One region of the Vibrio scophthalmi genome, then DNA from elsewhere that is predicted to be linked to it. Evidence: riboswitches for the same ligand, from Rfam matches in the RefSeq annotation. Region 1 holds a riboswitch; each other region holds the start of a gene.
What was found. A riboswitch is a leader RNA that binds a small molecule or an ion and turns the genes downstream of it on or off. The one in region 1 is predicted to bind thiamine pyrophosphate.
Positions count from the first base shown of each region.

Region 2: linked by a shared signal. The riboswitch ahead of thiC (phosphomethylpyrimidine synthase ThiC) and the one ahead of thiD (bifunctional hydroxymethylpyrimidine kinase/phosphomethylpyrimidine kinase) in region 1 are both predicted to bind thiamine pyrophosphate.
Region 3: linked by a shared signal. The riboswitch ahead of thiB (thiamine ABC transporter substrate binding subunit) and the one ahead of thiD (bifunctional hydroxymethylpyrimidine kinase/phosphomethylpyrimidine kinase) in region 1 are both predicted to bind thiamine pyrophosphate.

Region 1 is NZ_CP134272.1:317,727-321,005, forward strand. Features, by position in the region: gene RJD38_RS16365 (phosphatase PAP2 family protein) at 1-731, opposite strand, end outside; gene thiD (bifunctional hydroxymethylpyrimidine kinase/phosphomethylpyrimidine kinase) at 936-1,790, opposite strand; TPP riboswitch at 1,904-2,002, opposite strand; gene RJD38_RS16375 (LysR family transcriptional regulator) at 2,295-3,191, shown strand; gene RJD38_RS16380 (hypothetical protein) at 3,277-3,279, opposite strand, start outside.
Region 2 is NZ_CP134271.1:1,380,266-1,383,544, reverse strand. Features, by position in the region: rRNA gene rrf (5S ribosomal RNA) at 1-10, shown strand, start outside; tRNA gene RJD38_RS06295 (tRNA-Asp) at 80-156, shown strand; tRNA gene RJD38_RS06290 (tRNA-Trp) at 222-298, shown strand; gene crcB (fluoride efflux transporter CrcB) at 947-1,336, shown strand; TPP riboswitch at 1,389-1,487, shown strand; gene thiC (phosphomethylpyrimidine synthase ThiC) at 1,634-3,279, shown strand, end outside.
Region 3 is NZ_CP134271.1:1,063,390-1,066,668, reverse strand. Features, by position in the region: gene mpl (UDP-N-acetylmuramate:L-alanyl-gamma-D-glutamyl-meso-diaminopimelate ligase) at 1-1,133, shown strand, start outside; gene RJD38_RS04755 (flavin prenyltransferase UbiX) at 1,139-1,765, shown strand; TPP riboswitch at 1,808-1,919, shown strand; gene thiB (thiamine ABC transporter substrate binding subunit) at 1,982-2,989, shown strand; gene thiP (thiamine/thiamine pyrophosphate ABC transporter permease ThiP) at 2,999-3,279, shown strand, end outside.

The sequences.
Region 1 (3,279 bases):
AACTTTAGCCATTCAAATAACTTTCCAGACCAAAGTGATATATTGGGCATGGCAGCGTAAACCAAAGCAATAAACAGCACCGAACCCACTAAATCAATCGGTCTATGCATGCCAAGCCACAAACGACTATAAGCCACGCAAACGCCCCACAGCAACAGAATACCCGCTAATCCATAACGCTTGTGTTCAACCAACAATCCACCAAAACAAACTAAACAAATCGCGACAAACATTGTGTGGCCTGATGGAAATGAATAGTCGGTTTCGCCCAGCCAATGTTGAGTTCGCCAAGGGCTAACTTGAGTTGAAACCTGCTCGATCAGTTGATCTTGTTTACTGGCCGTCAATTGGTAGAAATGTGATGGTTTCGGGATCAGCAGTTGATGGGTGAGAACTTCAGTATAAGGTCGCGGGCTTTCCGTAAAATGTTTAAGGCCCGTTTTGGCAGCAAAGCCAATCACCAGAATGATGCCGAGTTGTAATAACTTTTCCCAACGTTGTTTCGGCGTCAAAGTAAGCGTCAAACTACAGAGCAGTAGTACCGCAAGAGTAATTAAGAAACCTTGGCTACCAGCAGAATTGGTCAGCACACTGTAAAACAGCCCCTCACTGTCACTCACTGAATCTAATAACTCAATGTGGCTGACTAATAGTGTCATCGGCGCTATCAGTAAAAGGAATACTGCCAATACAGCAAGGCCATAACGCTTGGCATGAAGATACTCTTTCATAAAATTCTGCTCAACGATTACCAACAACCACTCACGAGAACATAGACATTACGTCGGAGTCACGTTTCGACTGGCGAGGATATGGGAAAGATCGGCAAAGAGAAGGAACCTCTCCTTGTCACCGTTGCCGATATACTAGCCGAAGCCATGTAGAAAAATTATCAAATTGCTGTCAATTTGGCGAAAATTCCTGCCTTTATGTGTTTATCGTTCGCGATTGTAAGCAAAAAAATGATGCACAGGACCATGCCCATGGCCAATGCTCAGCTCATCAGCATACGCAATCGCTTGTGAAATATAGAGTTTCGCCTTTGCCACAGCGCTTTCTAACGATTCGCCTTGCGCTAAATATGAAGCAATAGCCGCAGAGAGCGTGCATCCCGTACCGTGAGTATTGTGGGTGGCTATACGTTTCGCATACAACACCGAAACGCTAACGGGCTGAATAAACAGATCATTACTATTTTCATCCCCCTCTAAATGCCCTCCTTTGAGCAATATGGCTTTGGCACCTAATTGGCGTAGGGAGTGAATCATGCTGCCCATTTGTTCTTCATCACGGGGTATTGGTGACCCAGTCAGTGCTGCACCTTCTGGTAGATTGGGGGTAATCAGATCTGCTAACGGGATCAAACGTTGCTTAAGCGTCGCAATTGCCTCACGAGCCAATAGCAAATCGCCGCTAGTCGCCACCATCACTGGGTCAAGAATGGTGAATTGAGGTTGGTATTGTTCTAATTTATCCGCCACGACATCAATGATGGCGCTATCCGCTAACATACCAATTTTTACTGCCACAACATTAAGATCACTAAATACTGCATCCAATTGATGAGCGACATGTTCTAACGGGATCGGGAATATCGCTGAAACACCTTGCGTGTTCTGAGCCGTAATGGCAGTAATGGCCGAACATGCATAGCTGCCCGTCGCGGAAATGGCTTTAATATCGGCTTGAATACCCGCACCACCACCGCTGTCAGAGCCAGCGATTGTCAATACTATAGGGGTGCAAGTATCAACATTGGCGGTAATGGATGTTGCGTGTGTTTGAGGCATGAGTCTACTCCTACGCGCAACGTATGGAACCGACTCACTGGATGGCTAGCGGGAAAAACTAGTAATAAATCAGTGAGGGTACTTTAGCCGTTAAGGCATATTCATAGAGAAAGGCTAAAGGACGCATAGTTCCCTACGTCAGTGCTAACTGAATCAGGTTCAACGGGTCTCGCGATGCGATCTCAGCCCCAAGGGCTCCCCGACTATTAGCGTCCATAATAACAGCAATCGCTCTTATAAGGTAAGTGAGAAAGGCCAAGTGTGCGCCGCAGCGCACTCTGTCACTCACGGTCGAACTTTATTAAATCTATGACGTGAATACAAATATGGGCAGAATGACCCAGCTTAGCGTCCAACCAAGATTCCACGTCGTTCGCTGTCGTGACTTATTTGCCAATGAAACAAATCGCGATTAGAGTGGAATATGATAGATTATGATTAGCTATTTATTAATAATTTTTTGTTATCACGAACTCGTTCTATCAATAACCCTGTGAGATACCCATGCTAAACCCTCTCTGGCTGAAAACATTTATCACCCTGATTGAAACGGGCCACTTTACTCGGACGGCAGAGCGCCTGTTTATGACCCAGCCAGGCGTCAGTCAGCATATCAAGAAATTGGAGCAAGCATGTGGACACCCACTGATTGAGCGTAATAACAAAAGCTTTGAGATTACTCAGCAAGGCAAAATGCTGTTTGACTATGCCAAGGAGTCTCAAAACCGTGAGACACAGCTATTGGCAAGTCTAGAGCCAGACTCAGCCTACCACGGCAACACTAAATTGGCGTGCTCGGGCTCGCTTGCGTTACTGCTCTACCCTCGCCTGTTAGATTTACAATGTAAATGTCCAAAGCTCATTACCCACGTAGAAGCGGCGCCAAACAGAAAGATTAAAGCGGATATTTTAAGTGGGATGGCGGATCTGGGTATCGTTACGAGCCAAACTAACGATAAACGCATTTTTAGCCAAACGTTGAGTGAAGAACCCTTATGCTTGATGTATCCAGCTCAACATTCATACCAAGGAGACTTAACCAAATCTGATTTACAACAACTCGGTTTGATTAATCACCCTGATGCCGAACATTATTTGGCTCGGTTTTTCGCTCACAGTGATGGTCCGGATTTTGTTGACTTACGTTTTGATCAGATCCCCATCACGGGGTACGTCAATCAACTCAGCCAGATTTTATTGCCCGTAGCGAAGGGGCTAGGTTTTACGATTTTGCCACTCAGTGCTTTAGATAACTTTGCTCTTAAAGAACAAATCGCAATCTATCAACCTAAGCAACCCATTACCGAGACACTATATTTAATCGCTAAGCAGCGCCCACACATGCCAAAACGCTTCGTCACAGTGATTGACGAGATCGAACAGGCACTCAAACGCTCATGACCGATCTAGAGCCAATATTGAAATAACAAAAAAGAGCCTTAAGGCTCTTTTTTGTTATCTCGCTGAGGAAATCTTATCGAAGAATTTA
Region 2 (3,279 bases), on a different replicon from region 1:
ATCGCCAGGCTTTAATTTCGTTTTTAGATAGACCATCTAGAAACAAAATGGACGCTTACTACGGTAAGTTTGCCACTGCGGAGTGGTAGTTCAGTTGGTTAGAATACCGGCCTGTCACGCCGGGGGTCGCGGGTTCGAGTCCCGTCCACTCCGCCACTTATTCGAGAACCTCGCTACATGCGAGGTTTTTTTGAATCTAGCATTTGCTGGAATCAAAACTTAGGGGTGTAGCTCCAATTGGCAGAGCAGCGGATTCCAAATCCGCGTGTTGGGAGTTCGAATCTCTCCACCCCTGCCATATACTAAGCCTCAGCAGAAATGCTGGGGCTTTTTTACATCTGGATTTTGGAGTTTGTCGCTACTTGGCTGAGCCGCGGATCCCGCTAATTACAAAACTGCGCGTGTTGAGGGTTCGAATCTCTCCACCCCTACCATATATTAAGCCTCAGAAGAAATGCAGAGGCTTTTTTACATCTGTACTTTGTTAATTATTGTCAATTGGCAGAGCAGCGGATTCCCCTAATACTAAATAGCGCGTGTTGGGAGTTCGAATCTCTCCACCCCAGCCATATACTAAGCCTCAGCAGAAATGCTGGGGCTTTTTACGTCTGCATTTATGGTTGTTCGCCACGAGCTCTTGTTATTGTTCTATTTTAGCCTGTATCACGGTTGCTGGGATTTATTGCTAGCGAATACATAGAGCTTACCTTAGCGTTGCTATCACTACAGAGGAGCCTATAACCCCTTTTTCGCTAAATCTAATATAGCTATACTGATGTTGATAGCTTCTATAGTTTTTGCGCTGATATTGACACTAAAGTGACTCCTGTAACGTTTGAAATTAAACCTCATTAGCAACATCAATTTATTGGAATTTATTATTGTCTTGGTGTCTATATCGCGTGGAAGTGGCTAGAATATAGCCATTGAATATATTGGGGGATTTATGGGCCAACTTTCCATACTCGGCTTTATTGCACTCGGTGGGGCATTTGGTGCTTGTTCCCGCTATTTAGTCTCGGAGCTTTGCGTCGCACTGCTAGGACGTGGCTTTCCTTACGGTACGTTAACGGTCAACGTGGTCGGGTCTTTTATTATGGGTCTGCTGATCGCAGCATTTGAAAGTGAAGTTCTTGCTATTGAGCCATGGCGCCAAATTATTGGTTTAGGTTTCCTTGGTGCATTGACGACCTTCTCAACCTTTTCTATGGATAACGTTTTACTGATGCAGCAAGGTGCTTTTCTCAAGATGGGCCTAAACGTTCTACTTAATGTGGTATTAAGTATTTCAGCCGCTTGGGTTGGCTTCCAACTTCTAATGAAAGTTAACATTTAGTTAAATTACAGCGTGTTCGGCTTGGTTTCGAATCACTAATTGCTTATAATTGCTTCACTTGTCGGAGAGCCATTTGGCTGAGACCGTTTATTCGGGATCCGTAGAACCTGATCAGGCTAAGACCTGCGTAGGGAACAAGAGAAGATCATTGCACCTAAATGTCCCGCTATATCTAGGTTAAATCATCTCATTATCAGTGCACACTTTTTGTCAGTGACACTCGATCCTCTTGTCATATCGTTCCGCCAAGCATTTTTATCCCATACGTTTTATAAAAAATGAGCAAGGAAAAATGCTATGTCGAGTCGCAAGCAAGCAAGACTGGAAGCTAAACAGTTTATAGATACTCTTTCGGTGCAACCGTACCCAAACTCTCGAAAAACTTATGTTGAGGGCTCTCGGCCTGATATCCGTGTTCCTATGCGAGAAATCACCTTGGCAGATAGTTTGATTGGCGGCACAAAAGAAGCGCCGATTTTCGAGCCGAATGAACCAATGCGCGTTTATGATACCTCTGGTGTTTATACCGATCCTGATCATGACATTGACCTATATAAAGGTCTTCCTAAACTGAGGGAATTATGGATTGAGGAACGTGCTGATACGCAGCTTTTGGATGATGTTAGCTCGGTATATGCGAAAGAGCGCTTGGACGATGAAACCCTAGACGATCTGCGCTATGGCAATCTACCTAATATACGTCGTGCGAAAGCAGGACAATGCGTAACACAATTGCATTATGCACGCCAAGGCATCATTACCCCGGAGATGGAATATATCGCATTGCGCGAAAATATGGGGCGCGCTCGATATAGTGATGAAATGCTTAACCAGCAGCATCCAGGGCAGAATTTTGGGGCTAACTTACCCAAAGATATTACCGCTGAGTTTGTACGTAAGGAAGTCGCTGAAGGGCGTGCAATTATCCCGTCGAATATTAACCATCCAGAATCTGAACCGATGATTATTGGCCGCAACTTCTTAGTTAAGGTCAATGCTAATATTGGTAATTCATCGGTGAGTTCTTCAATCGAAGAAGAAGTTGAAAAGCTAGTTTGGTCCACTCGTTGGGGTGGCGATACCGTGATGGACTTGTCTACAGGACGAAATATTCATGAAACTCGAGAGTGGATATTGCGTAACAGCCCGGTACCGATCGGCACTGTGCCTATGTATCAAGCTCTAGAAAAAGTTAACGGTGTCGCTGAAGATCTTAATTGGGAAGTGATGCGCGATACGCTTATCGAACAAGCGGAGCAGGGAGTTGATTACTTTACTATTCACGCCGGTTTGCTATTGCGTTATGTGCCAATGACGGCCAAACGTGTCACTGGTATTGTCTCCCGTGGTGGTTCCATCATTGCGAAATGGTGCCTTGCTCACCATCAAGAAAGTTTCCTCTATACCCACTTCCGCGAAATTTGCGAAATCTGTGCTCAGTATGACGTGGCGCTTTCTTTAGGTGATGGTCTACGACCAGGTTCGATTGCTGACGCCAACGATGAAGCTCAATTTGCTGAGCTGCGCACATTGGGGGAGTTAACTAAGGTTGCATGGGAGTACGATGTGCAGGTGATCATCGAAGGCCCTGGTCATGTACCAATGCATATGATTAAGGAAAACATGGATGAACAGCTCAAGCATTGCCATGAAGCACCTTTTTACACCTTAGGCCCATTAACGACAGATATCGCTCCTGGTTATGACCATATTACTTCCGGCATTGGTGCGGCGATGATCGGCTGGTATGGCTGCGCGATGTTGTGCTATGTAACGCCAAAGGAGCACTTGGGATTACCAAATAAAGAAGATGTGAAAACAGGGTTGATCACATACAAGTTAGCGGCTCATGCGGCTGACTTAGCCAAAGGTCATCCAGGCGCGCAAATTCGTGATAATGCTTTATCGAAAGCGCGCTTTGAATTCCGTTGGGAAGACCAATT
Region 3 (3,279 bases), on a different replicon from region 1:
GCAATCCTTGTGTTGAGTATGTACTTAATAACAACCTACGCTACACCTCTGGACCACAGTGGTTACAAGAGTTTTTATTGCATGATCGCTGGGTATTAGCTGTCTCGGGCACGCATGGTAAAACCACCACCTCAAGTATGTTGTCTTGGATCCTCGAAGATTGCGGTTACCAACCGGGCTTTTTAGTCGGTGGCGTGTTAGGAAATTTCGGCATCTCGGCTCGTTTGGGCGAAAGCATGTTCTTTGTTGTCGAAGCGGACGAATATGACAGCGCTTTTTTCGATAAGCGTTCAAAGTTTGTTCACTACCATCCACGAACATTAGTGATGAACAACCTCGAGTTTGATCATGCCGACATCTTTGATGATCTTGAGGCGATTAAGCGTCAATTCCATCATCTTGTTCGTACCGTGCCGAGCAACGGGCGTATTTTAGCGCCGAAAGCTGATCAAGCGCTGACCGATGTGCTAGACCGCGGGTGTTGGAGTGAAACTGAATACACCGGCGAACAAGGAGATTGGCGTGCTGAAAAGATTGTTAAAGATGGTTCACAATTCCATGTGCTGCTTGATGGTGAAATCAAAGGCACAGTGAAATGGGATTTGGTTGGTGATCATAACGTCGATAATGCCTTAATGGCGATCGCTGCTGCTCGCCATGTTGGTGTGACTGCCGATCTTGCGTGTGAATCGCTAGCGAAATTTATCAATACAAAGCGTCGCCTTGAACTGAAAGGGCAAGTGAATGGCGTGACGGTTTATGATGACTTTGCTCATCACCCAACGGCGATTGAACTGACGATGGGTGGTCTGCGTAACAAGGTGGGCAGCGACAAGATCATTGCGGTACTAGAACCTCGTTCTGCGACGATGAAACGTGGCGTACATAAAGATACTCTCGCAGCATCATTACATCATGCCGATGAGGTTTTCCTTTATCAGCCAGAGAGCATTGAATGGTCGGTGGAAGAGGTTGCTCAACAATGTTCTCAACCGGCTTATACCAGTGCTGATATTGATCAATTGGTCGATGCGATCGTGGCAAAAGCCGTACCTGGCGACCATATTCTAGTGATGAGTAACGGCGGCTTTGAAGGTATTCATGGCAAGCTGCTAGAGAAACTGGCAGGTTAAACAGCATGACAAACAAGAGTAGTAAAGCGATTACTTTAGCCTTTACTGGCGCATCGGGCGCACCTTATGGGTTGCGCCTACTCGAGTGTTTATTGGCGGCAGATTATCAGGTCTATCTATTGATATCTTCTGCCGCGCGAGTGGTGTTGGCAACTGAACATGGTTTGAAATTGCCAAGTGGCCCAGAGGCCGCGCAGCAAGCATTAGTTGCGCATCTCAATTGTGATGCAGATAAATTGGTGGTGTGTGGCAAAGACGATTGGTTCTCGCCAGTGGCGTCAGGATCTGCTGCGCCAAAACAGATGGTGGTGTGCCCATGTTCTGCAGGCAGTGTGGCGGCAATCGCTCACGGCATGTCGGATAATTTGATTGAGCGTGCGGCTGATGTAGTGATGAAAGAGCGTGGCCAGCTAGTGCTGGTGGTACGTGAAACGCCTTTTTCTACCTTGCATTTAGAGAATATGCATAAGCTATCGACAATGGGGGTTACCATTATGCCTGCTGCGCCCGGGTTTTATCACCAACCACAAACCATTGAAGATTTGATTGATTTCATGGTGGCGAGAATTCTGGATCATCTCGGTGTTGAGCAGGGGTTAGTTCCGCGCTGGGGTTATGATCACAGAGGATAATATCTCGCTAGCCATACATTGGCAGAATGATTACAATCCCATCAATACTCAACGGGGAGCCATGCTGTGATGCGCTGGCTGAGATCGGTCAATGACTGGGACCCGTGTACCTGAACCAGATAATGCTGGCGTAGGAATTGAGTCTGGTCATTTAGTTACTGCGCTAATTAAACGCCGACCTCAAACCTGTGCCGCTCAACTCGGAGAGAGCGAACAGTGAAAACCACCACGTTAACCACCACCTTTAGTACGCTAGCGATTGCTTGCGCGTCTTTTTCTGCTTTCGCGGCGGACAATACCCTAACCGTTTATACCTACGATTCATTTGCCGCAGATTGGGGCCCAGGCCCAACAGTGGAAAAAGCCTTTGAAGCCCAGTGCGGTGGTTGTGATGTTAATTTTGTCGCGCTGGATGATGGTGTGTCGATTTTGAACCGCTTACGTTTAGAAAACGGCAATAGCAAAGCGGATATTGTCTTAGGGTTGGACAACAATCTAATGGCAGAAGCGAAGAAGACCGGTTTACTGAGTGAGCATCAGGTTGATACCAGCAGCGTAACAATTCCCGGCGGTTGGCAAGACACCACCTTTGTCCCTTATGACTATGGCTACTTTGCCTTTGTTTACAACAAAGAAAAGCTCGCTAACCCACCGACAAGCTTGAAAGAATTGGTTGAGCAGCGTGACGATCTAAAAATCATCTATCAAGATCCACGAACCTCGACTCCGGGGCAAGGTTTGATGCTTTGGATGAAATCAGTTTACGGTGATGATGTCGCGGCCGCATGGCAAAAACTGGCAGGCAAAACCGTGACCGTGACGAAAGGTTGGTCTGAAGCTTATTCGATGTTCCTAGAAGGCGAAGCGGATATGGTGCTTTCGTACACCACATCACCGGCTTACCACATTATTGCCGAAAACGATCTTAAATACGCAGCAGCGGATTTTAGTGAGGGTCACTACACGCAAGTTGAAGTTGCCGCAAAAGTGAAGGGCAGTAAGAACCCTGCGTTAGCGGATCAGTTCATGCAGTTTATTTTGAGTGATCAATTCCAATCAGCTATGCCGACGGGGAACTGGATGTATCCTGTCACAGATGTAGCTCAGCCAGAAGGTTTCTCTACCCTGACAGTGCCGAGCAAAGCGCTAAGTTTTAGTGCTGATGAAGTTGCGACGCAACGTAAGACATGGATTCGTGAATGGCAAAGCGCTTTAACGCGTTAAGGTTTTTACTTGAATCGTCTTCCTAAATTAGGACTGTGGGTCGCGATGTTTATCGCGGCCTTTGTCTTTTCAGCTTTGGCGGCGCTCTTTTATGCCGCACCGTCGCTCAATCTATTGCAGGTTTGGCAAGATCCTTATTATCGCCACGTTACGCAATTTAGTTTCTATCAATCGTTTCTTTCCACTTTGCTCAGTGTTGGTCTTGCGCTTCCGGTCGCCCATGCACTGTCAAAGCGTGATTTTAAAGGTAAGGGCTTGTTGCTCAAGCTATTTAGCTCCACCTTAGTCTT